One region of the Paenibacillus sp. Cedars genome, then DNA from elsewhere that is predicted to be linked to it. Evidence: predicted binding sites of a transcription regulator. Region 1 holds the regulator's gene; each other region holds the start of a gene.
What was found. The regulator NrdR, encoded in region 1, represses ribonucleotide reductase genes. The targets are predictions, from matches to a motif close to AACACNATATATNGTGTT.

Region 2: B9D94_RS08290 (adenosylcobalamin-dependent ribonucleoside-diphosphate reductase) is a predicted target of NrdR. The motif match lies at 5,379-5,396, and genes of this name have one in related genera.
Region 3: B9D94_RS21505 (anaerobic ribonucleoside triphosphate reductase) is a predicted target of NrdR. The motif match lies at 7,134-7,151, and genes of this name have one in related genera.

What each region holds. Positions count from the first base shown of each region.
Region 1 is NZ_CP020866.1:1,089,259-1,099,672, forward strand. Features, by position in the region: gene pstC (phosphate ABC transporter permease subunit PstC) at 1-767, shown strand, start outside; gene pstA (phosphate ABC transporter permease PstA) at 768-1,643, shown strand; gene pstB (phosphate ABC transporter ATP-binding protein PstB) at 1,693-2,448, shown strand; gene phoU (phosphate signaling complex protein PhoU) at 2,502-3,161, shown strand; gene polA (DNA polymerase I) at 3,306-5,966, shown strand; gene mutM (DNA-formamidopyrimidine glycosylase) at 6,134-6,970, shown strand; gene B9D94_RS06765 (MntP/YtaF family protein) at 7,092-7,835, shown strand; gene coaE (dephospho-CoA kinase) at 7,845-8,444, shown strand; gene B9D94_RS06775 (lytic transglycosylase domain-containing protein) at 8,441-9,007, shown strand; gene B9D94_RS06780 (alpha/beta-type small acid-soluble spore protein) at 9,075-9,302, opposite strand; gene nrdR (transcriptional regulator NrdR) at 9,451-9,924, shown strand; tRNA gene B9D94_RS06790 (tRNA-Ala) at 10,101-10,176, shown strand.
Region 2 is NZ_CP020866.1:1,425,407-1,435,820, reverse strand. Features, by position in the region: gene B9D94_RS08305 (NUDIX hydrolase) at 150-575, opposite strand; gene B9D94_RS08300 (class I SAM-dependent methyltransferase) at 616-1,362, opposite strand; gene B9D94_RS31750 (hypothetical protein) at 1,424-1,546, opposite strand; gene B9D94_RS08290 (adenosylcobalamin-dependent ribonucleoside-diphosphate reductase) at 2,615-5,260, opposite strand; gene B9D94_RS08285 (DEAD/DEAH box helicase) at 5,682-7,439, shown strand; gene B9D94_RS08280 (YqhG family protein) at 7,441-8,403, shown strand; gene B9D94_RS08275 (hypothetical protein) at 8,549-9,589, shown strand; gene B9D94_RS08270 (YqzE family protein) at 9,751-9,942, opposite strand; gene B9D94_RS08265 (N-acetylmuramoyl-L-alanine amidase) at 10,095-10,414, shown strand, end outside.
Region 3 is NZ_CP020866.1:4,287,717-4,298,130, reverse strand. Features, by position in the region: gene aspS (aspartate--tRNA ligase) at 1-1,304, shown strand, start outside; gene B9D94_RS21525 (tRNA threonylcarbamoyladenosine dehydratase) at 1,340-2,095, shown strand; gene B9D94_RS21520 (HelD family protein) at 2,351-4,528, shown strand; gene B9D94_RS31800 (hypothetical protein) at 4,640-4,771, opposite strand; gene B9D94_RS21515 (replication-associated recombination protein A) at 5,014-6,321, shown strand; gene B9D94_RS21510 (PCYCGC motif-containing (lipo)protein) at 6,376-6,912, shown strand; gene B9D94_RS21505 (anaerobic ribonucleoside triphosphate reductase) at 7,192-9,420, shown strand; gene nrdG (anaerobic ribonucleoside-triphosphate reductase activating protein) at 9,417-9,920, shown strand; gene mnmA (tRNA 2-thiouridine(34) synthase MnmA) at 10,009-10,414, opposite strand, start outside.

The sequences.
Region 1 (10,414 bases):
TCTTCTTTAAGGAAGTGCCGGTATGGTCCTTCTTGACAGGAACGACATGGAGTCCAATTCTCCCTCCAAAAGAATTCGGCGTGCTGCCCTTGCTGGGCGGCACATTGCTGATTACAGGCATTGCGGTCTTATTCGCAGTGCCTATCGGCTTGGCATGCGCTATTTATCTCAATGAATACGCTCCTGCCCGGGTTCGGGGGGTTGTAAAGCCAGTACTTGAAGTATTGGCCGGTGTACCGACGATTGTATATGGATACTTTGCGCTCGAAACGGTAACGCCATTCCTTCAGAAGATTTTTCCCAACATGGGTATATTCAACGCCCTTAGTGCCGGTATTGTGGTCGGGATCATGATCCTGCCGATGATATCGTCACTAAGTGAGGATGCCATGCGAGCTGTACCGAAGAGTTTGCGTCATGGCGCTTATGCGCTGGGAGCTACCCGGTTTGAGGTTGCGCTGAAAATTGTGCTGCCTGCTGCTCTATCGGGCGTAGTGTCATCCTTTGTATTGGCGTTCTCGCGAGCGATTGGCGAGACAATGATCGTAACGGTGGCTGCCGGTGCAACCCCGCAGCTGACACTGAATCCGCTGGAAAGCATTCAGACGATGACTTCTTATATTGTTCAAGTAAGTATGGGTGACGTTCCGCGCGGAACGATCGAATACGGTACGATTTTTGCAGTAGGTCTGACTTTGTTTGTCATCACCTTCTTGCTTAATATACTGGCGCAGTGGGTCGCTCGCCGTTTCAGGGAGGAATACTAGATGGAACAATTAAATCTGGGGGATAGCAAAGGTATCAACCGGAGACGTCGAAGTGACCAGACGCTGCATATTATTTTTCTGGCTTGTACCAGCATTGGTATTCTGGCCTTGATGGCTTTGATTGTTACGATTGTGATGGATGGCGTTCACAGGCTCTCACCGGAGCTGTTCACCAACTTTCCGTCACGAATTGCGGATAAAGCTGGCTTGAAATCGCCGATTGTCGGCACGATTTACCTGCTGCTGCTCATGGCGCCGCTGTCCTTTATACTGGGTGTGGGTGCGGCAATCTTTCTTGAAGAGTATGCGGGACGCAGCCGCTGGGTTCGGCTGATTCAGTTGAATATCAGTACGCTTGCAGGGGTTCCTTCTATTATATACGGTATCCTGGGTCTTGCGATTTTTGTGCGTGGGATGAACCTTGGCCGCAGTCTGCTCTCAGGGGTATTAACGATGACCTTACTCGTGCTTCCGATTATTATCGTTGCGGCTCAGGAGGCGCTTCGTGCCGTACCTAAGAATCGGCGGGACGCTTCGTATGCCCTTGGGGCAACGAAATGGCAAACGGTATCCAGCGCCGTGCTGCCTTCAGCGATTCCAGGAATTATGACCGGGGTTATCCTGGCCTTGTCTCGCGCGATCGGCGAAACCGCGCCGCTGATTATGATTGGTGCTTTAACGTACGTGGCCTTCTTGCCGGAGAATCTGCTTGATTCGTTTACTGTCATGCCGATCCAGATCTTTAACTGGGTATCAAGACCAAGTGAGGCTTTCCACGAGCTGGCAGCTTCGGGTATCATTCTGCTCCTCATCATGCTGTTCATTATGAACATTGCAGCCGTGTGGATCCGGAATAAGTATTCGAAGAACATCTAAGAGAGGCTATAAGCAGATCTAATCGTGAAAAAGGAGACATGAATAAGATATGGAATCCATCATACAAATTGAGAAACTAAACCTTTATTATGACACGTACCACGCCCTGAAAAATGTAGATCTGGACATTCCGGAGAAAACCGTGACGGCATTCATCGGACCGTCCGGCTGCGGTAAATCCACTCTGCTGCGTACGTTGAACCGGATGAACGATATGATTCCCTCCACCCGGATTGAAGGCAGCGTGCAAATTGGCGGGACGGAAATTTACAGCGAAGAGGTTCACGTTGAAGCATTGCGCAAACAGGTAGGCATGGTATTTCAGCAGCCGAATCCGTTTCCTAAATCAATCTATGATAACATCGCGTACGGGCCGCGTCTGCATGGCATCCGCAACAAAGCCCAGCTAGATCAAATCGTGGAACAGAGCCTGAAACAAGCCGTTCTGTGGGATGAGGTCAAAGATTATCTCAAGCGCTCGGCTTTGAGCCTCTCTGGCGGCCAGCAGCAGCGTCTGTGCATTGCCCGGGCGCTTGCCGTGCAACCGGATATTCTGCTGATGGACGAAGCAACATCGGCGCTTGACCCGATCTCAACGCTGAAGATTGAAGAGCTGGTACAAGAGCTGAAGAGCAACTACACCATTGTCATGGTAACGCACAACATGCACCAGGCTGCCCGTGTATCCGGGCAGACGGTATTTTTCCTGAATGGTGAAGTGGTAGAATCCGCAAACACCGATACACTGTTTTCTACACCATCCGATGCGCGTACCGAGGACTATATTTCGGGCCGCTTCGGGTAATGATTCAATATCGAAATGATCTTTCTTAAAAGCAGATAGGAGGAGCGTCACACATGATCCGGAGAATTGAGTTTGATCAGCAGCTTAATGAGCTGAAGACCCTGCTGCAGGATATGGGCAAACATATGGAGGAAGCTCTGGCCAGCAGTGTACAGTCTCTCCAGACCTTGGATACGGAGAAAGCACAGGCCGTTATCAAGAACGATGCGCAGTTAAACACCATGGAAGAGCAGATCATGGAGATTGGCTCCCGCTTAATTGTAACCCAGCAGCCTGTGGCGAAGGATTTGCGCCGGATTTTGGTGGCCTTCCGCATTGCAAGCGATTTGGAGCGTATGGGCGATTTGGCTCGAGACGTTGCCAAGGTTACGATCCGCCTTCAAGGACAGAAGCTGATTAAGCCGCTCGTGGATCTTCCACGGATGTCGGATTTGGTGCGGGCGATGGTTTCAGAATCGATCGAATCCTATCTAACCGAAAACACAGATCTGGCTTATAAAATGGCTCAGGACGATGATCAGGTTGATCATCTATACAGCGTCATTCTGCAGGACCTCTATGCGCATCTGACTTCTGATCCGGATTCGGCCAATCAAGCCATGCTGCTGATCATGGTGGGGCGCTACATCGAACGGATTGCCGACCATGCAACCAATATTGGCGAGAGTACCGTATATCTCGTTACAGGGCATCGTCCTGACCTCAATCAATAAGCGCGATTACAGGGAAACGCTGGCGAAAGCCGGCGTTTTTTTGCGTGAAATCTTGAATTCACCGTTAATCGAACGGATTGTTCGGAATTAGCGGTAACCTATGTTATCATGTGGGAAGGAAGTAATATGGGTGCGAGGTGTTCTATGGACAAGCTGATTCTAATTGATGGAAATAATATCATTTACCGTGCATTCTTTGCAATGCCGCCGCTTACGAATGCAAGCGGGCAGCAGACGAATGCGGTTTACGGTTTTACCACCATGCTGCTTCGGGTGATTGAAGAGCATAAACCGACACATATGATGGTAGCTTTTGATGCTGGCAAGGAAACGTTCCGGCATGCGGATTATCAGGATTACAAGGGTGGACGTCAGAAGACGCCGCCTGAGCTGTCGGGACAATTCCCGCTGCTTAAAGAGCTGCTTAAGGGCTTGGGTGTCCCCCAATTTGAAATCGGCGGTTATGAGGCGGATGACATCATCGGCACCATTACCCGTCAGGCTGATGAAGCTGGCCGTAAAGTGATGGTTGTATCGGGAGATAAGGACATGCTTCAACTGGCTTCCGAGCATACAACGATTGCCATGGTCCGCAAGGGTGTTACAGATATCGAGTATTATGGACCGGAGCAGATCAAGGAGCGTTACGATCTGACCCCTGAACAGATTATCGATTTAAAAGGGCTTATGGGCGATGCTTCCGATAACATACCAGGGGTTCCAGGCGTGGGCGAGAAAACAGCGCTGAAGCTGCTGCATGAATTCGGCTCGGTAGAGGCTGTGATCTCGCGGACCGATGAGCTCAAGGGCAAGATGAAGGAGAAAATTGAAGAGCATGCGGATTCCGCCATTCTCAGTAAGAAGCTGGCTACGATCTTCCGCGAGGTTCCGCTGGAGCAGTCGCTCGATGATATGGCGTTTGCAGGCTTGAATGAGGAAACGGCCGGACCTGCGCTGGCGAAGCTGGAGTTCAAATCCCTGATTGAAAGGCTGAACCTGAGCACGAGCGGGATCAGCGGTGATGCAGCGGAGGCGAAGCCGGAAGCGAAGATTGATGTGGCAATTGTAGGCACGAAGGAGCTAGCCGGCGTTGCTGACATTCTTGAACACGTGACTATGCTGCATGTCGAGACGCACGGAGACAATCCCCATCATGCAGAGGTGATCGGGATTGCGCTGGCAACAGCGGAACGGCAGTACTATATTCCGTTTGACGTTCTGAAGTCGGAGGAGGCGGAGCCTGTCCGTGCTTGGCTTGCTGATAGTGAAATCCAAAAACGGGGTTATGATTTGCATCGGATTGATCTGGCGCTCCACTGGCAGGGCATTGCTTTTGCAGGGGCGGCATTTGATGTCCATCTGGCGGCCTACCTGCTGGATCCGACGGAATCAAATCAGAGCCTCAGCGGGCTGGCTTCCAAATACGGACTCGCGTATCTTCAAGCCGATGAGGATGTGTTTGGTAAAGGGGCAAAATACAAGGTTCCCGAGCTGGAGAAGCTTAGCGAACATATGGCTAGAAAATGTTTGGCCGTCACGGAGCTTGTCCCGGTACAGGAGAAGGAGCTGGCAGCAAATGAAATGCTTCCTCTCTTCCATGATCTGGAGATGCCGCTTTCCCGCATTCTTGCCGATATGGAGAAGCAGGGGATTGCCGTGAATGCGGAAGCTCTGAGGGAGTTGGGGCGTGAGTTCGAGGGGCAGATCGACAAACTCGTTAAAGAGATTTACGAGATTGCCGGAACAGAATTCAACCTGAATTCGCCTAAACAGCTGGGAGAAATACTGTTTGTCAAATTGGAGCTGCCGGTCATCAAGAAGACCAAAACCGGTTATTCCACGGATGCTGAAGTGCTGGAGAAGCTGGCGCCTTATCATGATATCGTTCGCCTGATCCTGCAGTATCGTACCCTGGCTAAACTGCAATCTACTTATGTGGAAGGCCTTCTGAAGGAAATCTCGGCACAGACCGGGAAAGTACACACATATTACCGTCAGACAATAGCTGCGACGGGCCGTCTGAGCAGCCAATATCCAAATTTGCAGAACATTCCGATCCGTCTGGAGGAAGGGCGCAAGCTGCGTAAAGTTTTTGTGCCGTCGGAGCCCGGCTGGAGCATTCTGGCTGCCGACTATTCCCAGATCGAGCTTCGTGTGCTTGCGCATATTTCGGATGATGAGCGGCTGAAGGAAGCCTTTGTTCAAGATATGGACATTCACACCAAGACTGCGATGGATGTGTTTGGAGTCGGCGTGGATGAGGTGGATTCAAATATGCGCCGATCCGCCAAGGCGGTTAACTTCGGGATTGTCTATGGCATTAGCGACTACGGCTTGTCCCAGAACCTGAACATTACCCGGAAGGAAGCTGCGGCGTTTATCGACCAGTATTTCGAGGTGTTTCAGGGCGTACGCCGCTATATGGACGTGATCGTCAAGCAGGCGAAGCAGGACGGTTATGTGAAGACGCTGCTGGAACGCCGACGTTATTTGCCGGAGATCAACGCCAGCAACTTCAACCTGCGCTCTTTCGCGGAGCGTACGGCGATGAATACGCCGATACAGGGAACCGCGGCGGACATTATCAAGCTTGCCATGGTCCATATGGACAAAGCGCTGCATGAACGCCAATTGAAGAGCCGCATGCTGCTTCAGGTACACGATGAATTGGTGTTTGAGGTGCCGGAGGATGAGCTGGAGGTCATGAAGGAATTGGTTCCGGAAGTCATGAGTCATGCATTGAAGCTGTCGGTACCGCTGAAATCGGAAGTCAGCTACGGAGAGAACTGGTACGAAGCGAAGTAGATGTGCTGCAGGCTCTGCCTCGCAGGCAGCTTGCTTACAGATGATGGGGACGTTTCTAAGGGATCATGGCGTGAAGAGGGGGCTGATTATGCACCATACCTTTCCACAAAACCATGGTCCCGCTGTGTCCCAACTTCCGGTATAATGGTACATGAGGTGAAGTCATTATGCCGGAATTGCCGGAAGTAGAAACCGTTAAACGAACACTTAACCAATTGATTAAAGGTAAGCACATAGATCAAGTTTCCGTACATTTGCCGCGGATTATTCAACGTCCCGACGATGCCGAGGCGTTTGCGTTTATGCTGAAGGATCACACCGTGCAAGGGGTGGAGCGCCGAGGCAAATTTTTGCGGATACTGCTGGACGGGCTGGTCCTCGTTTCCCATCTTCGGATGGAAGGCCGATATGGATTATATAGGGCCGAGGAACCTGTAGAGAAGCATACCCATGTCATATTCCATTTCTCGGATGGCACAGAGCTGCGTTATAAGGACGTGCGCCAATTCGGTACGATGCATCTGTTTGCGCCCGGGGAAGAATTCAAGCATGCTCCCCTTGCCAAATTAGGCTACGAGCCGCTTGATGACACATTTACGTTAGGAACCTTCAAGCAGGTCATTGGCAGCAAAAAAACAAAGATCAAGGCTGTGCTGCTGAACCAGGCATATGTGGTCGGAATCGGCAATATATATGTCGATGAGGCTTTGTTCCGGGCCAAGATTCATCCGGAGCGCAGCGCGAACAGCTTGAAGGATGCGGAGCTGAAGCGATTGTACCATGCCATTGTGGATACATTGTCCGAGGCCGTAAACGCTGGGGGCTCCTCTATTAAATCCTACGTCAACGGACAGGGCGAGATGGGCATGTTCCAGCACAGCCATCAGATTTATGGGCGTAAGGACAAGCCGTGCCATGCTTGCGGTGGTCCGGTTCATAAGATGGTTGTTGGTGGACGCGGGACCCATTATTGCCCGAAATGCCAACCGGTCCAGAAGCAATAAAATATAGGCGTGCACCCATTCCCCTTCTCACACATATAATGTGGAACATATGTGGAGCGCATGGAGCTGCTCTCTTTATGAATGAGCAGCTGTCTATGGCGCTTTCGGAGGAGGGAAAAGGGTGCTCAATCATATTTTCTCGTCTGCGCTGCTGGCCATGGCATTAAGTCTGGACGGTTTTGGAGCGGGTGTTACATACGGTCTGCGCAAAACAAGGATACCGCTATTGTCTGTATTAATCATCTCGCTATGCTCCGGACTGGTGCTAGGCGTCTCCATGCAGGCGGGTGCTCTGTTACAGCGGTTCTTATCCCCATCTGTGGCATCCGTTATCGGAGCTGCCATTTTGATTCTGCTGGGTTTGTGGTCCCTCTATCAGCAAGTCCGCAGAAGAAGCGAGTCTGAAGCGCAGCCGGTTTCTGCTTCGGGGATTTCCGAATCCCTTACGGAAGCACAGGCTGCTTTAAATCAAAGGAAGTCCATCCACGGTGGGGCTGGCACAGCTGAACCAGAGGAGCTTCAGAAGGCTGTATTCTCTCTTGAGATTCCGAAGATCGGCGTTGTCATTCAAATTCTGCGCAGTCCGACAAAGGCGGATCTGGATGACTCCGGCAGCATCTCTCCCTGGGAGGCGATGTGGCTCGGGATCGCGTTATCGCTTGATGCGTTCGGAGCTGGACTTGGCGCAGCGATGCTGGGTTTTTCGCCGCTGGGTACGGCGGCTGTGGTTGCATTGTTTAGCGGGATATTCCTCGTTATGGGCATGAGGATCGGTTTACGTTTTGCTTCCAAGGGCGGAATGCGATTTATCTCTTATTTGCCCGCTTTTTTGTTAATCGTCATGGGTATAATGAAGCTGTTATGAGGTGAAGTCATGAATATCGGTTTAACCGGAGGAATTGCAACAGGCAAAAGCACCGTGTCCTCTATGTTGGCCATGAAGGGAGCGCTTCTCGTCGATGCGGATATCATCGCCCGGGAAGTGATGCTCCCGGGTCATCCGGTGCTGGATGAAGTGACCGAACATTTTGGACAAGATATCCTGTTTGAGGACGGTACCTTGAATCGAAAAAAACTCGGAGAAATCATATTTCATAATCCCGAGCAGAGAACGGCGCTGAATGGTATCACACATCCTGCGATCCGGCAGGAAATCCGGGAACGGACGGAAGCGTACGAACGCCAGCATCCGGATCGGCTCGTGGTGGCCGATATTCCGCTGCTGCTGGAGGCGAGGGAGCAATATCCTTTTCTTGAGCAGATAGCGGTTGTCTATGTACCGCGAGAGCTGCAGCTTGAGCGTTTGATGAATCGTGATGCTCTTACCAGAGAAGCGGCAGAGGCACGTTTAAGCAGCCAGATGGATATCGAACAGAAGAAGTCGCTGGCGGATATTCTTATCGACAACAGCGGCTCACTAGTCGAGACACAGCTGCAGGTGGACAACCTGTGGCGCAGGATGGTTCAAATATGAAGTGGCTGCTTAAAAAAAGAGTGCTGCTTCTGCTGTTTGTTTCTTTTGTAGCGCTTCTGTTCCTGAGCTCCAACTGGATGACGCTCCTGTACCCGATCCATTATAAAGATGAGATCCGGAAGCATGCAGATTACTATGAGGTTGATCCATTCCTGGTGGCGTCCATCATTCGGGTGGAAACCAATTTTAAGCCGGGCAAGGAGTCCAAGAAGGGCGCGCTTGGCATTATGCAGCTGATGCCGGATACGGCCAATTGGGCGATGGAAATGGCCAAGCTGCCATCAGTGAACCTCCTGAGCGTAAAGAATGAAGTGGACGCGAATATCCAGCTGGGCACCTGGTATATCCAGAGCCTGCACAAAGAGATGGACGGCAATCCGATTGCCGCGATTGCGGCCTATAATGCCGGCCCCGGGAACGTCAAGAACTGGATCAACAAGGGTATGTGGGATGGAACCTATGAGAATGTGAAGAGTATTCCCATTGGGGAAACAAGGCATTATGTACAGCGAGTAATTTATTATTATAATCAATATACGGACGTATATAAGGGCGGTTTTTAATGAAAAAAGAGCGCTGGACAGGCTCTTACATCGAGCCGCCAACACTCCTTTTTTAAGGAAGAATCAATTATTGACCGGAGTATTGACCAGCCAATTGTTGCTCGGCCAGGGTTACAAGACGTTTTGTGATGTATCCCCCGATCGAACCGTTCTCGTAGGAAGTCATGTTACCTTGGTATCCGTCTTGTGGGATGGAGATACCAAGCTCTTGAGCTACCTCGTACTTCAATTGCTCAAGAGCAGCGTTTGCGCGAGGAACAACCAGGTTGTTGGAGTTGTTGTTGCTTTGTGCCATGTTAAGTTCACCTCCTTGAGTTGGTAAAAGTATTATGTCTCGGGTTTCGCATTTTCATAACATAAAAGACAAAAGTTTTGCTGGTAAATTTTTCTGAATGTAGTTACAGGTTAAATATGCGAAGAACAAAGGAAGTGAAGATGACTTTATGAAATGTCCATATTGCAGTTATGCCGGAACGAAAGTGCTGGATTCCAGGCCGGCCAACGAGAATAAATCCATCCGCCGCCGCAGGGAATGCGAGCAGTGCAGCAAAAGATTCACAACCTTTGAAATGGTGGAGGAAACGCCCCTGATTGTCGTTAAAAAGGATGGTAGCCGTGAAGAGTTTAGCCGGGAGAAGGTGCTTCGTGGCTTGATTCGGGCTTGCGAGAAGCGTCCGGTATCCGTCGACCAGCTGGATATGATTGTGTCGGATGTGGAGAAAGCACTGCGCAATACCGCAGCAGCCGAGGTGGAGAGCCGCCAGATCGGCGAGCTGCTGATGGAACGGTTATATCCCGTGGATGAGGTAGCTTATGTCCGCTTTGCGTCCGTGTATCGGCAGTTCAAGGATATCAATATGTTTATGAAGGAATTGAAAAGCCTGCTGTCCAAGGATACGGACGTACAGGAGCTGTAAGAGCGTCGTGGTTTTTTAGGGAGACGGGTACTATACCGATGTTAGGATGGCTCCGCAGCCTCAACATGATAAGTGACATTATATAGAGAGTAAAAGAAGTACAGCTTGTCTTCATAAAATGCCAAAAAAATGTTGACAGGCCTGCTGATATTTTATATGATATAGAAGTCGCTTACGGGGCCTTAGCTCAGCTGGGAGAGCGCATCGCTGGCAGCGATGAGGTCAGGGGTTCGATCCCCCTAGGCTCCACCAAATCGCCTACAAACCCTTGATATATAAGGGTTTTTTCTGTTTTATGCGGAGCTACTCACCGTTCATTGGTGTGGAATATAGATCAGTGGTTGGGCATTGCGATTGATCCCTATTGGTGGTCAGAGCAGCCGTGGTCACAACCGTGGTCACAAAAGGATTTCAACCTTTTATGTGGTCACAGATTGTCACGCGGCTTATAAAAATCAAAAAGGTCTTGTCCGCATGAATTCCTTCATAC
Region 2 (10,414 bases), 340 kb from region 1:
TTTTCATAACTAACTCCTTTATGTTACACAGCTGTTCGTTGATTTCCATAGGTTTAGAAAAGCCCCCTGATTTAGACTGCGCAAGGGGCTGCTGAACTTGTAACAAGTCAGTCGGGACTCTATATTTAGTGACACTTCCTGTGATCCTTTCAAATATTCATCTTGTCGTTAAACTCGATGCAAAAAGGCTGTACCTCTGCTCTTAGACAATACTCAATTCTCTTCTTGAAATCTTTCCATGTAATCATCGCTAACGCTTCATCAATCGGAAAAAATCCCGTTTCCAAGCTTTCAGATGATGGTGTCAATTCTCCGCCTATTGGTTTTGCGAGAAATAGGGTATTGCAAATTGAATTTCCAACGTTCTGAAATATCCCACAAAATCTGATGATCTCAATATCAATTCCTGACTCTTCTTTGGTTTCTCGGATTGCGGCTTTACTCAATGATTCTCCCTCTTCAACTTGACCCCCAGGCATCTCCCAACCTCTTCTTGGTCCCTTAATAAGTAATATCTCATTGTTATCATTTATTACAATTGCTGCTGCAGAAACAATATGTTTCGGAGGGCTCATCTGTATTCTCCTTTCCCCTATTCACACGACGGGCGAAGTTTTAAAGTTTTCTCGCTTTAATAACGAAGGTTACAGGAAACATCTTGGCTCTTTTGACAAAATCGTTATTTTCATCGTGTAGTTGTGTGATTTCATTCTCGGTTTCTTCAACCATTTGTTCAATAACAAACCCTGATTTTGCCAACGCATTTATATAGGTTGATAGTTTGCGATCTGATAAAGTTAGCACGCCTTGACAAAAATCAGGAGATACCGAATACCAAGATTCATCGAAATAACTTTTGTTAAACGAAAATGTATTGTTTTCTTCAACAACACATTTGTGTATCGGATGAGACCAACTGAAAATAAATATGCCGTCTTTTTTTAAATAAGAAGCGATCCGTCGAAAAGTACCTTCAAGGTCGGTTGTCCATCCTATGGCATAAATCGAATAAACATAGTCAAAATAATCCACAGGGATGCTACATTCTTCTTCCATCGGAGAACAGATCCATTTTGCTGAAAGCCCGCACGCCGTCAAGTGTTGTTTTGCCTTTTCAATTTGTTTTTCTGATATGTCGATCCCCCATAGTTCAGATGCATGACGCTCCCCTTGATATTGCAAAGATTGTCCATTTCCACAGCCTATTTCTAACATCTTTTTCCCTGAGACATCGCCAAAAAGTTGGCATTTTTCTTCCGTGATGAATGCTCCATAAAAAGGAAGCACAATTGCTCTTAAGTGGTCATTTCCTTTGGTATTCCAATAAGAGCTGTTTGTTTCATAAACACTATGGATGTTCATGCTGATGACCCCCTCTTATACAAATTTGGTTACCTGAACTACCTTTTTCCTGATTATACCATCAAAGCCCTATCTTCTTTCCCATCAGTTCCGATACCTCAAAAATGATGTCCTCCATATTTTTATTTGCATTAATGATCAGATCAGCGTTTGCTTTCACTTTCTTTCCGACTTTCATATACATGTCTTTTACTCCTTGATATAAGTAATCATATAAAAAATGATCCAGCATGTTCACTAGAACTTCTGAATCATTCCTTAACCGTGTATCCTTCTACTCAAAGCTGACACTACGGTGCTTTTGCCTGCTCCCAAGTAACCGCTTACTGCAATAACCATAGTTTTCATTTTCCCGATTCACGGCGCCGAGAGTCTTAAGGTCGCGTTGCGACCAGGTCAGACAGGACTTAGCCACGCAGGTATGTCCGGCTGATTCCACTTCCTTAAAAAAACTCTGGTGGGCCGGGGGAGACGAATGCCACCCGAAGCGTGACCTTTTGTTGGGCTCGCTCAAACTCCGTTTAGGAACCGATCCTTTTTCAATTTAAAAAATAAAACGGCCAATCGATGGGGCTTGGCCGTTTGGATCTCTATGAATTTATTATTAATAGACTTGGTTTAAACTAACAGGTCCCAGACTACCATAAGACCCTTGGAACTGTCCTTTGAGTACATAAGTTCCGGGACTAAGATACCCTACTGAATACTCGACAGGACTTGGTGAGGTTGGCCCGATATTCACGGTTGTCGTGAAGACTGTACTAAGTTGACCGGCTGGTCCTTTGGAATATAGCGTTAGCTCAACGGTTTCATTCGTAGAGCTCCATAGGCCAACACTTAATTTATGTTGAGCTGGTTGGTAAACTGTCAAATCATGCGATGTTGCAGTATACGCAGCAAATGCGCTAGTAGAGAAAGAGAAACATGCTATTAACAAGATCAATACTACTTTCTTCATTCATTCACCTCCCTTCTTTCCTTCTTGATTTAGAACGTCAGTAGAGAAATTATGTAATGGTCATATCATAAGTAATATTTTAACTATTATATCAAAATAAAGATTTTATGCATATATATTAAATTTTCCGAATAATAAATGTTGGGTGTTAATGGTACGGTTAATCTATTGCAAAAAACACCAATTCCATCTGCATGGCAGAGGAACTGGTGCTTCCAGCTTTTAAATATTCGATTCGGGTGCAGATTCTATTCTACCGTAGTCTTCAAAATGATTTTAAGTCTTGGCAATCCCTCAAGAACACTTACTGTACCCGCAGTTACCGCACGTCTTGCATCCCTCAATGTTAATCAAGGATGCACCGCCGCAGGATGGGCACAGATCGAGCGACATGGAGCCGCCGCCTGCCTGCGAGCCGTGGCCGCCATACCCTGCGGCTGCCGTTGCACCAGCCTCGCCTGCATCGACAGGCGCCATCGTGGCTGCAACCGGTGCCGGATCATGGTCATGATCCGCCTCCGCGTTGTTCGCCACGTGCGTTTCCAGCGCCTTCGCTACGGCGTCGGCAATGGATTCCACGCGGTTCGCACCGAAGCCGATCGCGCCGGTGCCGCCAATGCCCTTGAGGTGCTTGATCAGCAGCTCCACCTTATTGCCGTGGTCCCCGTACCGGAGGAACAGGGAGCAGACCCGGCCCAAGGCTTCCGCCATCGCGAATACATCCGAGCCGGCCTTGCCGACATTCAGGAAGATTTCGCTGGGAATGCCGTCCAGATCATTGATCGTAATGTACGCCATGCCAAACGGCGTATTCATCTTATAGGTAGCTCCGCGCAGGACTTGCGGGCGCTTCTTGTATTGTTTATCCAGCCCGCTCTTGCTTGTGGATGCTGTCACTGCTACGCTTGCACCCGCTTGCTCCACGCTCGCCGCATCCTCTGCCGCTTGCCCTGCCGCGCTTTGCTCCAAGGCCGTTTCCGCCGAAGGGGCGGTCACTGCTTCGGCTGCTTTATCTTCTTTTTTCTCCGTCTGCAGCACCTGCACATCGCGGCTGCCGTCACGGTAGATCGTTACGCCTTTGCATCCCAGATCGAATGCCAGCTCATACAGGCGCTTCGTATCTTCAACCGTGAAGTCAGCCGGACAGTTGGCCGTCTTCGAGATGGAGCTGTCCACCCAGCGCTGAATCGCCGCCTGCACGCGGATATGGTCCTCGGCGGAGAGTGTCATCGCCGTGACGTAATAATCCGGCAGCTCCTCGCCCGGATGACTGTCCAGCCAGTCCTGGGCAATCGGCACGAACTGCTCGTCGAAGCCAAGACGGCTTTGACGGAAGTATTTGAAGGCAAAGTACGGCTCGATGCCCGTCGACGTTCCAACCATCGTACCCGTGCTGCCCGTCGGCGCTTGGGTAATCACGGTCACGTTGCGCGCGCCCTTTTCACGCACCGCATCCGCCACTTCTGGATACACTTCAGCCATATTTTTCATGAAGCCGCTTTGCAGGTACAGCTCGGCATCGAATGCCTGGAACGAACCCTTCTCTTCGGCAATATCGGCGGAAGCCAGATACGCCTCGCGTGCGATGAAGCCGTACAGCTTATCCAGGAATTCCAGTGATTCCGGGCTGCCGTAACGGATATTCAGCTTGATCATCAGCTCGGCCAGACCCATCGTTCCAAGGCCCACGCGGCGCTCTTTTTTCTGGTTCAATTCATTCTCTTCAAAATGGTACGGCGTCCGGTCAATGACATTATCCAGGAAGCGCACGGAGTAACGCGTCGTGGTAGCCAGCTCTTCCCAAGCGACGTCATGATTCGCTTCATCATAGAACTTCGACAGGTTCATCGCCGACAGGTTGCATACGCCCCAGCCAGGAAGTCCCTGCTCACCGCAAGGATTCGTGCAGATAATCGGGTTGAAATACCAGCTGTTGGACATCTGGTTGTAGTATTCCATGAAGACAACACCCGGCTCCGCGGATTTCCATGCAGATTCGATAATCGTATGCCATACCTCGCGTGCCCTTACCGTTTTATATGGAATAACGCTATGTCCGGCATTCTTCCATTTCTCCAGGTCACCGTCCCACAACTCATCATAATCGGGATCGGTGGTATCCGGGAACACGAGCTCCCAGTCCAGATCCTCCTTCACGGCTTTCATGAAATCATTGCTGACGCATACTGACAGGTTTGCATTTGTAACTTGTCCCATCGTCTGCTTCACCGTAATGAAATCCTCCACGTCCGGGTGCCAATCGTTAATCATTAGCATGAGCGCGCCCCGGCGGCTTCCGCCCTGCTCGATCAGGCCTGTCGTATAACTGAACAATCCGCCCCACGATACCGCACCGCTGGAGGAACCGTTCACACCTCTCACAATCGCCCGCCGAGGACGCAGGGAGGACAAATTGATGCCGACACCGCCGCCGCGCGCCATAATCTCGGTCATTTCGGACAGAGTTTCCATAATCCCGCCCCGACTGTCCTTCGGCGAAGGAATCACGTAACAGTTGAACAGCGTCAATTCATCGCTTGCACCCGCACCAGCCGCAATCCGACCGCCCGGCACCAGCTTCCAATCATCCAGAATCTCGCGGAATTTCCCGCGCCACTCCTCCTGCAGTTCCGGCGTTGCTTCCACCGATGACATAGCAGCTGCGAGTCGATCCCACATTTCTTCCGGCGTTTTCTCGATGGTTAACGTCAGCTTCTCCACATCCGATTCCACAAGCTCGCCCTTCCGTGTCTTCACCGTGACCTTGCGGCCTTCGCGCTTCACGATTTCGCCAACTTCCTTAGTCGGAAATTTAGGATCATCCTTCGTCAGAACAAGCACCACATCGCCGACCTTCGCGTTGTTGGTGTCCGCATCCTTCCAGGCATACCGGTCCAAAAAGATCTTCTCGCTTAAACCTTCCAGCCGCTGATTCTGCATCGTAGTCAAGAGCAACTACCTCCTATATAAGTTATAAAATCAAAAAGATTCCCAAGTGTATGCGCTCACCAACAACATAACCTGTTATGTAGCCGGTCAAACATCCGAAACCACTATATACACTATATATAGTGCTATTTATTCATTATACTACACTATATATAGGTTAACTATGCCGATAATGTGAAAATTAAGCCGACTGTTCCAAGCTCCCGCTCGCAAGCTTCTGCTTTCTTCCTCTCGCTCTCTTTTTCACTCTTCCCTATGAAAAAAAGGATGAAAATATCCAATTCCAGCAGCCGCGCACCCTCAGGGGATTTCGCTTCTCCCAAATCCAAGCAAGGTTATGAAGACTTCTTTTTTCGTCCATACTACATATACACCGCTGGCCCGGAATATTTCACAACAGGAGGAGATCGACATGAACCATCAGCCATCTGCCGATTCAGGCATGATCATCGACCCGCGCATTCCCGTTCCCTTGCAGATCGACCGTTCCTGGTTTGACGATCTCGCCGGACGCCTGGACAAAGGCGGACCTTGGGGTGACTATCGACTGGCCCAGCTTGCCGTAGAAGGCGAGAAATCCCGCCTCGTTACAAGCTTCGAAGAGCTGCAATGCCTCAAGCATCTTGGCACCTTATCCCCGCTTCCCCACCAGACGGATACGGCAAGACGCGTTTTGTTCGAGATGTCGGGCAGAGCGATTCTGGCCGATGAGGTGGGACTTGGGAAGACAATTGAAGCCGGTCTTATTTTAAAAGAATACCTCGTGCGCGGACTCGTATCCAAAGTTCTGATACTGGTTCCCGCTTCCCTTGTGCTGCAATGGGTCCGTGAGCTGAACTCCAAGTTCGGCATACCTGCGGTCGCACAGAAAAAAGCCTACTCCTGGGGCAACGATATCGTTGTCGCCTCCATGGATACGGCCAAACGCGATCCTCATCAGGAAATTCTGCTAAACGAAGAATACGATATGCTCATCATCGATGAAGCGCATAAACTCAAGAACAAGAAAACGTCCAATTATCAATTCATTCAAAAGCTGCGCAAAAAATACTGCCTGCTGCTGACGGCCACGCCCGTGCAGAATGACTTGAGTGAGCTCTTCAATCTCATCACGCTGCTGAAACCGGGCCAGCTTGGCGGCCAAGGACAGTTTGCCGCGAATTTCGTTGTCGATAAACGGAGACCCAAGAATCAGGACCAGCTCAAGGACGAGCTGTCCAAGGTCATGATCCGCAACCGCCGCGGCGAAGGCGAAGTGAAATTCACGAAGCGGTCCGTCCGCAATGTAGGGCTCAGCCTTTCGCCAGAAGAACAGTCATTATACGACGGGGTCACATCCTTCGTCAAAGATCAGTATCAGGCAGCCGGGGGAAATTTAAGCAGTATGCTGTCCCTCGTTACGCTGCAGCGGGAGGTGTGCAGCAGCCGGGATGCGGTGTTCGTTACGCTTGTTAATTTGTCCAAGAAGCTCCCGGAGGACTCCCCCCTCCGCGATAAAATCTGGGAGCTGGTTTATCTGATCAAGGCCATAAAAGCGAACACCAAGGCCGAGAAAACCATTGAGCTCATTCAACAAATGAATGAGAAGGTTATTGTATTCACGGAATACCGGGCAACGCAGGAATATCTGCTTAATTATTTTCGTGATCACGGTCTCGTTTCCGTTCCTTACCGCGGTGGGATGAACCGAGGCAAGAAGGACTGGATGATGGATCTCTTTCGCGGTAAAGCACAGGTTATGATTGCTACGGAAGCGGGCGGAGAAGGCATTAATCTGCAATTCTGCCACCATATGGTCAACTTTGACCTGCCGTGGAATCCCATGCGGGTGGAGCAGCGGATCGGACGCGTGCACCGTCTCGGTCAAACCAACGATGTGCAAATCTTCAATTTATCCACCTCCGGAACGATTGAAGAACATATCCTGAACCTGCTGCATGAGAAGATCAACATGTTCGAGATGGTCATCGGCGGACTGGATGTCATTCTGGAGCGGTTTGAGAAGAAGGAATCCATTGAGAAGAGCCTGTACAAAATCATGCTGGAATCCGGCAACGACGATGAAATCCGGCAGCGCATCAGCACACTGGGCGAAACGATACACCATATCAAACAGGATATCGAGCTCGAAAGCAGCGAAGAAGAAACCCTTAGAGAGGAAGAGGCCTAATATGACCATGACGCCGCAGCAGGTGCAGCAGCACTTCATGGCCTATTTGGAAGCCACCGAATGCACCGTCATTGAAAAATCACCTGAGCATGTCACGGTGAAACTGTCCCCGCAGGCCGATAAAATGCTCACCAACCGCCCGTACTACTGGGGCTTTGTGGAACGTACCGGCGCTCCAGCCGAAACGTTGTCGTTCAACTTCGTCTTTGATCCGGATAAATACGATGAACGGCTCGCGAAGACAAAAGAGGCGGAAGTCAAAGCTCAGCTCGCGGCACCAGCGCAGGATCCGCTGCTGGCCCGCTATTACGGAAATGCGCCGGTACTCCCTGTCCTTGGACCTGGCCGGATTCAACGGGAAAATATCGGTTATGGCAGCAGCCGGCTCGCCCAAATCTGGAATGCAGCCCGCGAGGAAGGCAAATGCGTTTATCTGTTCCAGCAGCGCGATACCGAGCCTCGCCCCCGAGGGCGCTCGACCCCTTATGAGCAGTGGCTTAGCGTCTGCTTTAAGGTAGAGTTCAGCTGCGATCTGAAGCGTGAGGAGCTGTTCTTTCTAGGAATCTCACTATCCAGCCGAACGATTGCTCAAGATTTCCCGGCTATCCTGAAGGGCCGCGACCTTACGCCCCGATTACCGGAAAGCGTTCATGTACGCCCTGCCGTGCTTACCCTTCAGCAGGCCGTATCCACGCTGGAGAACCATCTGATCGACAAATTGAGCAAGCTGGATTACGACTGGGCTGAGAAGGCAAGAGAACGTCTGAAGGATGAGTTTCTGGTGATCGATGGCTATTACGAGGACTTGCTCAAGGAGCAGGACGAAGAGAAAAAGGTACTCATTGAGGAGCAATACCGGAACAGAAGGTCCGAAATGCAGTGGCAGTACGAGCCAAAAGTGAGCTTGTCCGTCATAACCTGCGGCTTGTTTCACCTTTGTTCGCCCGTGGATGCCTCTTCATGACGCCCCTCTACAAAAGCAGGCAAAAAAAGAACCTGTCCCCCTTCCCCTGCCGCGACAGCTTGCAACAGCCTTTGCAGAGCTTGTCCGATATGATCATTGTTATCACATCCACGGCGCGTAGAGCCAAGGAAAGGCGGTTGATGATTTGAAGCTTTGGAACGTAAGAATCTTCAGCAAATCGGATTCACCCTGCAACTACCGGTCTCTCCGTTATAAATTGTTGTCAGCCTCTGTCATGATAACGGCCATTCTGTGGTTGGGTGCGGTAAATCCACTGACCAGCACGGCTGCAGCCAGTAATGGAGGTATCCATGGTACGCCAACGTCAAGCAGCCCCATTCTGGCTCAGATACCGGGCAGTTTGGTTGATTTTGCCGAGGAGACCGTGGATCATTTATCGGTACATGCACCGTTTACCGCTTGGGACGAAGCAGAGATGGAATTCACCCCCCTCGGTCCGGGCACACACGGCTGGCTGATCACGATTTCGAGCGAGGGTATTCCGCAAGGATATATGATTATTAGTGCAGCAGACGATGGTAGTTACATCCTAAGCGAGTACGGGATCGGCTCCACCCTTCCCTTCAGCCAGGCGCCGCTGAATGAGCGCCTCGCAGCAGAAGGTCTTCTGAAGACAGGCGGGGTATTACCCCAAGGAAGTGTCGTCCGCAAACTGTATGATGTATCACCTGTGTGGCAGGTTCAGCTTCCGGGCAAGAAGCCTGTTTATTTTAGCGCGCTGAACAGTGAGGCATTACCGGATGAACCTCAGTCGAGCAGAATCAAGGCATTACCAACACCTCTGTCAGCAGCGACAAAAGGGATCGTCACTTCGACATCTTCGAATGCTTGGCTTGCCGAGACACCCAATCTATCAGCCGCAGCCTCCGAGGATCCTTACGATAATCTGCTCTGGCTGACGTCAGCCCATCTAAACGCTGGCAGTAGTGCCGATCTCCGGAATCTACTACAGGAGCACTCTGCTCTGATATTCAAATCCAAAAAAAGCAATGCCGCCTTCGGATCCCCTTTCAGCTTAACTGGCTGGCATCGCTGGTCTTCTGGGAATCAGCAGAATCCGGCTGCGATTTATGTGTCGGTTCCGCTGCGGGATAGCGACACCCTTCGCTTTTTGCCAGCATCTCATCTGATCGGGCAAGGCCAATTCTATGCACAGCCGGAATAGAGGGTTTCAATCTAAGCATTCCTTCTGAATTGTACTTCAACCATCTGCCCTCATCGTTTTAAACATACAGACTAAACAGGACGCTGCCCTCTGAAGGGCAGCGTCCTTTGTTTACACTGTATAAGATGTAAATTCGGAATTTTGTGAGCATGAAGCTCCAGCTACTTTTGCCTTTTTTTACGTTTGGAGGTTACGTCTTCTTTCCATAACGACATAGAGAACGGAATCATACCGAACCAACGGGTGGTCCAGGATTCCTTGACCCTTGCCTTTCTCCGGATATCCTTAGGTGTATCTATATAATGAACTACGCGCTCCGTAATGTACTTAATTAATTCATCGCCGCTAGCCATATGAATTCACTCCTTATGGTTTATCCACATCCCATTATCAGTTTGCTCCGTTTCAATGGATTCTAGACGCTGGAATATGATCGGCATGAATTTTCCGCAAAATGCACATTCTAATCAAGCCGAAATTTTTTACGTGAAAGAAGGAATCCATCATGGTTAAGGCAGCAGGGGTATGCATGCTCCTCCTTGCACTGGCAATTCCGAGATCTGTCGCGGAGGCTTGCCAAGCAAAAGAACAAGCCATGGCGCCCCCCGCTCAATCCGTTTATCAAAGTTCAATACAGTCAACCCAGCTTCTGTCAGAAACGCCGGAATCCACCCAATCCTCCGGTAAAGAAACCGACCACACCCAGCTTCGGCATCTGCACCCTTTTCCTTATGATGTCGTTCTGATTGATGTAGGTCACGGCGGAATCGATGGCGGTACGTCCTATGGCGACATTCTAGAAAAAGATATCAATCTGGCCATCTC
Region 3 (10,414 bases), 3.2 Mb from region 1:
GGGAAGGCTTCGTGGATGTGGAAACACCTATTCTGACAAAGAGCACGCCGGAAGGCGCACGTGACTATCTTGTGCCAAGCCGCGTACATTCAGGCGAATTCTTTGCGCTTCCGCAATCCCCGCAAATTTACAAGCAGCTCCTCATGGTGAGCGGAATTGAGCGCTATTACCAAATTGCGCGCTGCTTCCGTGACGAAGACTTGCGGGCTGACCGTCAGCCGGAGTTCACCCAGGTCGACATTGAGACGTCCTTCCTGGAACGTGATGATCTGCTGACCATGATGGAGCAGCTGATGGTGAAGCTGTTCAAAGAAACCGTAGGTGTCGAGCTTGCAACGCCGTTCCAGCGTATCAGTCATGCTGAAGCCATGAGCAAATACGGCTCGGATAAGCCGGATCTTCGCTTCGGTCTGGAATTGATCGAAATGAACGATATCGTAGCAAGCAGCGGTGTAAAAGTATTCTCTTCCGTCATCGAAAAGGGCGGCGAAGTGAAGTGTTTGAACGCTAAGGGCTGCGGTACTTGGACCCGTAAAGAGATTGACGATCTGGGACCGTATGCCGCCCGTTACGGAGCGAAGGGTCTTGCATGGATTCAAGTGAAGGAAGGCGAATTCAAAGGGCCTATCGTGAAGTTCTTCAGCGAAGAGGAGATTGAAGCCGTAAGAGAACGTACGGGAGCCGAAGATGGTGACTTGCTGCTGTTCTCCGCTGACAACAAAAAAGTGGTTGCGGATGTTCTCGGTGCACTCCGTCTGAAAATCGGACGTCAGCTTGGTTTGATTGACGATAACGAATACAAATTTGCTTGGGTGCTGGACTTCCCGCTGCTCAGCTATGACGAAGACGCGAAGCGTTATGTAGCCGAGCATCATCCGTTCACCCGTCCAAAACACGAAGATCTGGAGCTGCTGGACACGGACCCGCTTGCCGTACGCGCGGAAGCCTATGATATCGTGTTGAACGGGTATGAAGTCGGTGGCGGTTCTATGCGGATCTATCAGCGAGAGATTCAGGAAAAAATGTTCGCCGCACTCGGACTGTCGCCGGAAGAGGCTCATGAGAAGTTCGGCTTCCTGCTGGACGCGTTTGAATACGGTACGCCTCCGCATGGCGGAATCGCCTTCGGTTTTGACCGTTTGGTCATGCTCCTTGCAGGGCGCACCAACCTGCGTGAAACGATTGCATTCCCGAAAACGGCCAGCGCAACGGATCTGTTGATGGATGCTCCTTCCCAAGTGGACGGTGGACAGCTGGAGCAGCTGCATATCAAACTTGCCAAGAAGCCGGGCGACGAGAAATAAGCCAGGTGTTCTCGATAAAGGAGGTTGCTTGAATTATGCTGCATCAATTTTCCCGAACGGAATTAGCCATCGGCCCTGAGGGCCTTGAAGTGATGAAGAACAGTACGGTGGCTGTGCTCGGTATTGGCGGCGTAGGTTCCATCGCGGTGGAAGCCCTTGCCCGTACCGGGGTTGGCCGCATCATTCTGATCGATAAAGATGTGGTGGACATCACCAATATCAATCGTCAGATCCATGCGTTAACCACAACGGTGGGTCAGAAGAAAGCCGATCTGATGGTGGATCGGGTTAAACTGATCAATCCGGAGTGTGAAGCGATTGCGCTGAACATGTTCTACACCGAAGAGACGTATGAAGAGCTGTTCAAGTATGAGCTGGATTATGTGATCGATGCTTCGGACACGATTATTTATAAAGTGCATCTGATTAAGGAGTGCCTGCGGCGCGGCATTCCGATCATCTCCAGTATGGGTGCAGCCAACAAAATGGACCCAACGAAGTTCCAGGTAGCTGATATATCCAAAACTTCCATGGACCCGATTGCTCGAATCGTGCGCACGAAGCTGCGTAAAGACGGCATCAAAAAAGGGGTCAAGGTGGTATTCTCTCTAGAGGAGCCCATGAAACCCCGTAAGGACGTTACGGAGAAGATTGTGCCCGAGAATGCACCCGAGATTCGGAAGGCCAAGCAGCCACCGGCAAGCAATGCGTTTGTTCCTCCTGTAGCCGGTCTGATCATGGTTAGCGTAACCGTGAAAGAGCTGCTCGAAAAAGGCGGCGTATCCTTGTAAACGAGGCTTTTAGCAACAGCCGCAAAAATTTAAAAATATATAAAGACGCAGTATCCGAACAGGGGATGCTGCGTCTTTTGCTGCGATTGAAGGAATGCTTATGTAGCTGAACAAGCACTGCGTAATTCATGCGGCAGAGCTGTGCTAGTATATCCAGGCAAGTTGTGCTACAATGAAACTCCTTTTGTGTCGCGGTCAGTTATAAAGCCAGAATTCCGATGCGAAAATAATATGTTTCTTAGGAGGTAACTGAAAGTGTCAGAATCTTTTCAAAGTGCCTATCAAGAAGAAGAGTCAAGGCTAAACGAGGTTATTGTCGAGATTGACCGTCAACTTGAGCGTTTGCGCGGCATTCCCGTATACACGGGTCATGATTTTACGGAGCAGGTGCTCGAAGCAGGACGGGAAGAGAAACGGCAAGCCCTCGCCAAAAGTTTGCCGGAGCCTTACTTCGGAAGGCTGGATTTTCAAGAAAACGGAAACGGAGCGAAGAAACCGCTCTACATTGGGAAGATAGGCTTCGATAAAGCAGATGCCGGGGATCATCCGATGGTGATTGACTGGCGCGCTCCTGTCGCGAGTCTTTTTTATTCGTTTACGGGCGGTGCCGATCCAGCATCATTCGAAGCACCCGAAGGAATCATCGAAGGTCTTGTGTATCTGAAACGCAACGTTGTAATCCGTAAGCAGATCCTGGAGCGGGTCTCCGACACGTACAATCGGGATAGCGGCGGACCCGCTGTATCCGATGAGTTCCTGGTCTACCGTCTCGGGGAAAACAAGGACAACCGGCTTCGGGATATCGTATCTACGATACAGGCCGAGCAGGACAAAATCATCCGGGCAGCGAAAAACACCGCCCTCATTATCCAAGGGGTTGCGGGAAGCGGCAAGACAACGGTAGCGCTGCACCGATTGGCTTATTTGCTCTATCAGTACAAGGAGCAGGTTACTGCGGAGAAAATGATTATTTTTGCGCCGAACCTGATGTTCCTGGATTACATATCCGATGTGCTGCCTGAGCTTGGGGTTGGCGACATTCAGCAGCGTACATTCGGCGACTGGGCTTCGGAGTTACTGGATATTCAGCTCTCCTCGGAAGATCATGCGCAGACGCTGAATCAATGGTTTGAGACAGAACCAGGGCAGGGAACGCCGGACATTGATGACAATGTCAGCGGCCGCTACAAAGGTTCACTAAGGCTAATGGAGCTTATCCGACGCTGTGTGGAATCGTTAGAAACCGAGGCGCTCCCTGTTGACGATTTCTCCCCATGGGATGGAGCCGTTTTAAAACAGGAGACGATAGCTGAATGGTTCTACCAGGAATATAAGCCTTATCCGTTAGCGAAGCGCAAGGAACGGCTGCTGGCAAGATTACACCGCTGGGTAGAAATGGAGCTGAAGAAGTCCCCTTCGGCAGCCGTGATGAAAGAACGGAAGAAAAGGGCGGCTCAACGCGAAAAGGCTTATGGCAATCGATGGCCGAAGTTCGAGCCGGTTTCATTATATAAACAATTGTTCGGTGCGGCTAAAGCGGCCGGTACGTGGTTTGAAGAGCTGTCGGCCCTTATCCCGTCTGGCGTGCTTGCTGCAACGCGCAAAGATTTGAAGAAAAACGTGATCCGGGAAGAGGATCTCCCGGCACTGCTGTATTTCCACTGCCTGCTGAATGATATTTCCGGGGATCAGCGGTTTGACCATATCGTGATTGATGAAGCGCAGGATTTCTCTCCATTTCAGGTAGCCGTGCTGGACCTGTTCGTGAGAGGACATTCTTTCACGATATTAGGTGATTTATCGCAAGGTATCCATGCGTATCGTGGCGTTCATGCTTGGGAAGAGATGAGCTCCCTCTTCAAGGAAGAGGAGACGGCTTACTTTGCTCTGACGCGCAGCTATCGTTCCACGATGGAGATTATTGAATTTGCTAACGACATTCTGGAGAAGGGGGTCAGCAGTGACCTGCTGGCTGTACCCGTATTCCGAAGCGGCGATGCCGTCCGTCTTATACCATATGATTCCAAGGACTCCAGAACAGGTGACTTAGCACGGGCATTGGATACGCTCATCTCCAAAGAATACCGGACCGTTGCGATACTTACCCGCACCTTACGGGAAGCGAAAGATTTACATGAGCAATTAAGTCCCGATTGGCCCGACCTGAACCTGATAGATGGCAACAAAGGAACCTATCAGGGCGGCTATTCCATTCTCCCTGTGTATTTGTCCAAAGGGCTGGAGTTTGATGCCGTTGTCGTGGCGGATGCGGATGCGGCACATTATGCGGAGAAAGCTTGGGATGCCAAGCTAATGTATGTGGGCTGCACCCGGGCATTGCATGAGCTGTGGCTGCTGCATGGAGAGCCGCTGCCTTCCTATGTCATGACGGAAACGTCGGAGATTACTGTCAATGGTTGGCCTGTGGAGTAATGATGTAACATCACGGATGTTAAGGTGATCGAAATTAACAGAAAAAAAGCCTCTTTGGGGTGATACATGCATGCATCATGTGCTCATCCCGACGAGGCTTTTTTGCTGCGCTTATCCAAGCATTTGGTAGGAGGAACCCAACTGATCGATAAATCGAATCAAAGTCCAAACGATGAGAATAGAGAAAGCGGCAAGCAGCAGGATGATCAGAGTTATTTTCTTTCGTACAGGTTTACGGTTCATTTCATATCCTCCGGTCGTGGTTGATTCTAATCATACGTTGCTTAATCTTAAACGCTTTAGAAAGATAAAAGTTTGACTTTTTGTCAAAGCAAGCAGTTATTCATCAGTGTTATCAGATCAACAAATTATGAAGTCATTGCCTTCCACAGGCACAGTTAAATCGAATATGATATGATAGAGCGTGACGGATTTTATTGAAACCGGCTTAGGATTGCATTGATATCAGACAAGGAAGTGTAGCAATGGATTTATTCAGTATCGGGCGTGAAGGGGACCGGGATTCCCGGCTGCTGGCCGATCGCATGCGCCCTTCGTCTCTTGATGAATATATAGGACAAGAACATATTATCGGACCGGGCAAGCTGCTTAGGAGAGCCATTGAGGCGGATCAGGTTTCCTCCATATTGCTGTACGGCCCGCCGGGTTGCGGCAAAACAACCCTCGCCCATATCATATCCCAGCAAACCAAGGGACATTTCGTTCGTCTTAATGCGGTGGAGGCGTCCGTTAAGGACGTTAGGGAAGTCATTGAGCAGGCTCAGAGCAACCGCAGTCTGTATGGGACCAAAACGATACTGTTCCTGGATGAGGTTCATCGCTTTAACAGTTCCAGGCAGGATGCGCTGCTGCCCGCCGTTGAGAACGGCACGATTATATTTATCGGTGCTACGACCGAGAACCCCTTCCATTATGTGAATGGGGCCTTGATGAGCCGATCGACCTTATTCCAGCTTCAGCCGCTGACCAAGGAGCATTCCATGATTGCAATGCAGCGTGCTCTGGCAGATCAAGACAAAGGCCTCGGATTTATGGATCTCAGAGCGGAAGAGGAAGCGCTGGATCACATTGCAACCATGGCGAACGGCGATATCCGGCGCGCGCTGAATGCGCTGGAGCTGGCAGCCATGACTACGCCTCCGGATGCCAACGGTACGATCCATATTACGCTGGATGTTGCGGAGGAATCGATTCGCAGGCCCATCGTGCGTGCCGATGAGTCGACACAGTATGATGTGCTGTCAGCCTTTCATAAGAGCATTCGGGGGTCCAGTGATGCGGCTCTGTTCTGGTTTTTGTACGCGGTTGAAAAGCTCGGGATGGATCCGATGGTTTTCATTCGGCGTTTGATTGCCGCCAGCAGTGAGGATATCGGCTTAGCCAACCCGCAAGCGATGGTGCAGGCGGTAAGTGCGTTGGATGCGTACCGGAATAACGGTTGGCCGGAAGCGAAACTGAATATCGCCCAGGCGATTCTGTTTGCAGTGGAGAGCCCGAAATCGGACAGCGTTGTATCCGCCATCTCCCGTGCCATGTCGGCCATGGATGAGGTGAAATCAGCAGAGGTTCCGCTTCATCTGCGTGATACACATTATCAGGGAGCCGTGAAATTGGGACATATCGGCTACAAATACCCGCATGATTATCCAGGCCATTACGTGAAGCAGGATTATTTACCGAAGGAGCTCTCCCGCAGGGTGTTTTATCAGGCAACCGAGCAGGGGAACGAATCGAAGATCGCCCACAATCAGAGACTACGACGCGAAGAATAGCGGAACGGCTGAGCAACAGCCCTGCGACCGCTAATTAATTGGAGGATAAGAGTAATGAGAACAGGGAAACAACGGTTTGTCATCCTGCTGCTGTCTGTTGGTGTATTGCTCAGCGGCTGTTCGGGAAAAAGCGTCCAGGAGCAGGTCACAAATGGGCAGGCTGCGGAAGCGGCGCATGAGCATGGGCACCAGACTCAGCTGACGAACGGGGATATTCAGGAGGCGACGGCTTCCATTGACGAGCTGCCTGATTTTTTGAAGAATCAGACCAGCGAACTTCAAACGATTTATGCGCTGTCTGCACAAGTGAGTGATGTGCTGAAATATATTCCTTGCTATTGCGGGTGCGGGGAAAGTGCCGGTCATGAGAGTAACTTGAACTGTTTTATCGATGAGATTCAAGAGGATGGGACCGTGGTATGGGATGATCATGGTACCCGCTGCGGAGTGTGCCTGGACATCGCCGTAGAATCTGCAAAAATGAGCAGCGAGGGCATGAGTTTGACGGATATCCGGTCTGCCATCGACGAGAAATACAGCACCGGTTATGCCAAACCGACGCCAACTCCAATGCCGCCAGCTGCAAGCTGATCGGTTACTGGAATGAAAGGAATGAAAATTCAGAAGATGCCGCTTGCGATTCATGAATCGTAGGTGGCATCTTTTTCGTTCGCCGGATTTACTTCGGCAAGCTGGTTGCCCAGGATTTGGGCGGTCTTCTTTCTCATTTGTCATTTTCCCCGCATGACTCTCTCCTGAACCGTGATCTATATCACAGCGCCAAACTATATATAGATGTAAATTTGTTTAACGAAACTATATATAGTGTGATAGTGATCTTGATCTATCTATAAGGAGTTGACCAAATTCATGAAAGTCATGAAGAGAGACGGATGCCTGGTGAATTTTGAGATGAGCCGGATTGTGAAGGCGGTGGATAAAGCATTTATAGCGGTAGAGGGTGCTTCCCGGGAGCAAGCTGCGTTAGAGATTGGCGTTCGGGCAGCCCATATAGCGGCGGGAATGGATCAGGTGACGGTGGAGGAGATTCAGGACATCGTGGTTGAACATTTGCAGAGCAGCGGTTATACAGAGGTAGCCGCGGCCTATCAGCAATACAGGGAAATCCGTGACCTGGAGCGGGTTCGCCGGGGGGAGCTGTACAAAATCAGCAGGGATGTGATTGGGGTAGCCAATCTCGATCTGCTGCGGGAGAATGCAAATCTGAACGGGGATTCCTTCAGCGGAAAAATGAGCCGTATTGGCTCCGAATATGCCAAGTGGATGGCAAGTCATTTCGTTCTCCCGGCGGAGCTTATGAGAGCTGTCAAGGACGGTTATGTATATGTGCATGATCTGGATCAGTATGCGCTCGGAACGACGAACTGTATATTCATCCCATTCAATCGTCTTTTGGAGCGGGGCTTTAATACCGGAAACGGATCCGTCCGGCCGCCGCAGAGTATTATGACGGCAATGGCGCTGGTAGCCATTATTTTTCAATCCCAGCAAAACAGTCAGTTCGGCGGTGTTTCGGGCAGTAAAATCGATTGGGATCTGGCACCGTATGTCGGTAAATCCTTTCGCCGGCATTTTCGCAAGGGTGTGGCCTATCTGGAGGAGGCAGCACAGAGAACATCGACGGCAGGTATTCTTCCGGACACTGAATTATACATAGACAATGAGCAGCTGAAGGAAACATACCCTCGAACTTACCGATACGCCTACAATGAGACGGTGAATGAAGTGAAGCAGGCTGCGGAATCCTTGATCCATAATTTGAATACGATGAGCAGCCGGGCAGGCGGTCAGATTCCCTTCACTTCGCTGAACTACGGCATGTGTACGTCCACCGAAGGGCGTCTGGTGTCCCATGCCCTGCTTGACGCCACGATGAGGGGACTTGGCGGGGGAGAGACGCCGATTTTTCCACAGCATATATTTCAGTGCAAGCAAGGGGTCAATCAAAGGGAAGGAGATCCCAATTATGACCTGTTCCTGAAAGCTGTAGAATGCTCCAGCCGCAGGCTGTACCCGAATTTTGTCAATGTGGACGCATCGTTTAACCTTGCCTACTACAGCCCGGACGATCCGGATACAATCATTGCCACCATGGGGTGCCGAACAAGGACGATTGCAGACCGTTTTGGGCGAAATCGCCTGAGTGGAAAAGGCAATTTGTCCTTCAACACCATTAATCTGGTCAGGCTTGGCATTGAGCATGGAATACTCGAAGGGAAGCGGGACTTACCGGATCTGACCCACTTCTTCAAGCAGCTGGATCATTATATGGCCATTGCGGTGGAGGGGCTGATTCATCGTTATGAGCTGCAAGCGGATCAACCGGCTAAAGCATCTGATTTTATGATGCGGGAAGGCGTGTGGGAAGGCGGCGAAGTGTTGTCACCGGAGGACAAGGTGCGGGATTTGATCAAACACGGCACCCTTGCGCTTGGATTTATCGGGCTGGCTGAATGCCTGAAGGCGTTAACCGGACAGCATCACGGGGAGGATGAGACCAGCCACCGGCTGGGGTTTGAGATCATAAGGCATATGCGGCAGTTTTGCGATGAGGCCAGTGAAAGATACAATCTGAACATCTCCTTGTTTGCAACACCGGCAGAGGGGTTATCCGGAAAATTCACGAAGCTGGATCGCCATACCTTCGGCGTGATCAAGGGGGTAACCGATCGCGAGTATTACACCAATTCCTTTCATATTCCGGTTTACCATCCGATGGCAGCCTATCGAAAAATCCGCTCGGAAGCACCCTTTCACGAGCTGTGTAATGCAGGAGCCATTTCGTATGTAGAGCTGGATGGGAATGCGAGACAGAATACGGCTGCTTTTCGGGAGGTCGTGCAGTTTGCCTTGCAGCAGAATATCGGGTATTTCTCTGTTAATCACCCTGTCGATCGGTGCCCCGCATGCAATTATGAGGGGATTATCGGGAGCGCTTGTCCCGGGTGTGGTGCTTCGGAAGCAGATGGGGACTTCCAGCGGCTGCGCAGGGTAACGGGGTATTTAACCGGCAATTATACCGAGCGCTTCAATTCCGCTAAGCAGGCTGAGGTCAGGGACCGGGTGAAACATCTGTGAATGTGTGCGGATATTTGCCTGAGAGCATCAATGAAGGAGCCGGGCTTCGGGCCGTTCTTTTTGTCAGCGGGTGCCGTCATGCCTGCGAAGGATGTTTTAATGCGGCTTCCTGGGATTTTGAAGCAGGGGAACCGTTTACAGAAGCGATGTCCATGAGAATACTCCAAGAAGTGTTGGATAATCCATTGCTGGATGGCTTGACCTTATGTGGCGGGGATCCGTTCTTCTCTCCGGAGGAATGCAGTGCAGTTCTGCACAGCTTCAGGAAGCTGTGTCCCGGGAAAAATGTATGGGCTTATACGGGATTCACCTTTGAAGCATTGATGAGGCAGCCGAAGCGGCGTGAATTGGCTTTGCTGTGCGACGTGATCGTGGATGGCAAATTTCAAATGGAGCTGAGAGATGTCTCCCTTCCTTTCAGAGGCAGCTCGAATCAGCGATTAATTGATGTAGCGGCCAGCATGGAGCATGGAGCCGTTGTGGAATGGGTTCTCCGATAATATTTCTTCCTATAAAATAAGAGCACACACTTCTCGGAACGGAAACCTTCCGGGTGAAGTGTGTGCTCTTCAAGTTTAAACCAGCCGATCAATAAGGCACTTTATCCGCCGTTTCGATCGTTCCACCGCCGATGCACTCATCCCCTTGATAGAAGACGACGGCTTGTCCAGGCGTGATTGCCTTTTGCGGCTTGGCAAAAGCAACATGAACGGTTCCGTCTTCGCGCGGGGTTATGGTTACTTCCTGATCGGGCTGACGGTAACGGAATTTGGCTGTGCAGGTGTAGGCGTCTTTGGGCATAGCGTCTTGACCTGCAATCCAGTTGATTCCGGAGGCAGCGAGTCCGGTTGAATACAAACTCGGATGATCGCCTTGAACTACGTAAAGAATATTGTTAGTCAAATCCTTATCGGCAACAAACCACGGCTCTCCGTTGCCGGAACCGCCGATTCCCAGACCCTGGCGTTGTCCCAGCGTGTAATACATCAAACCG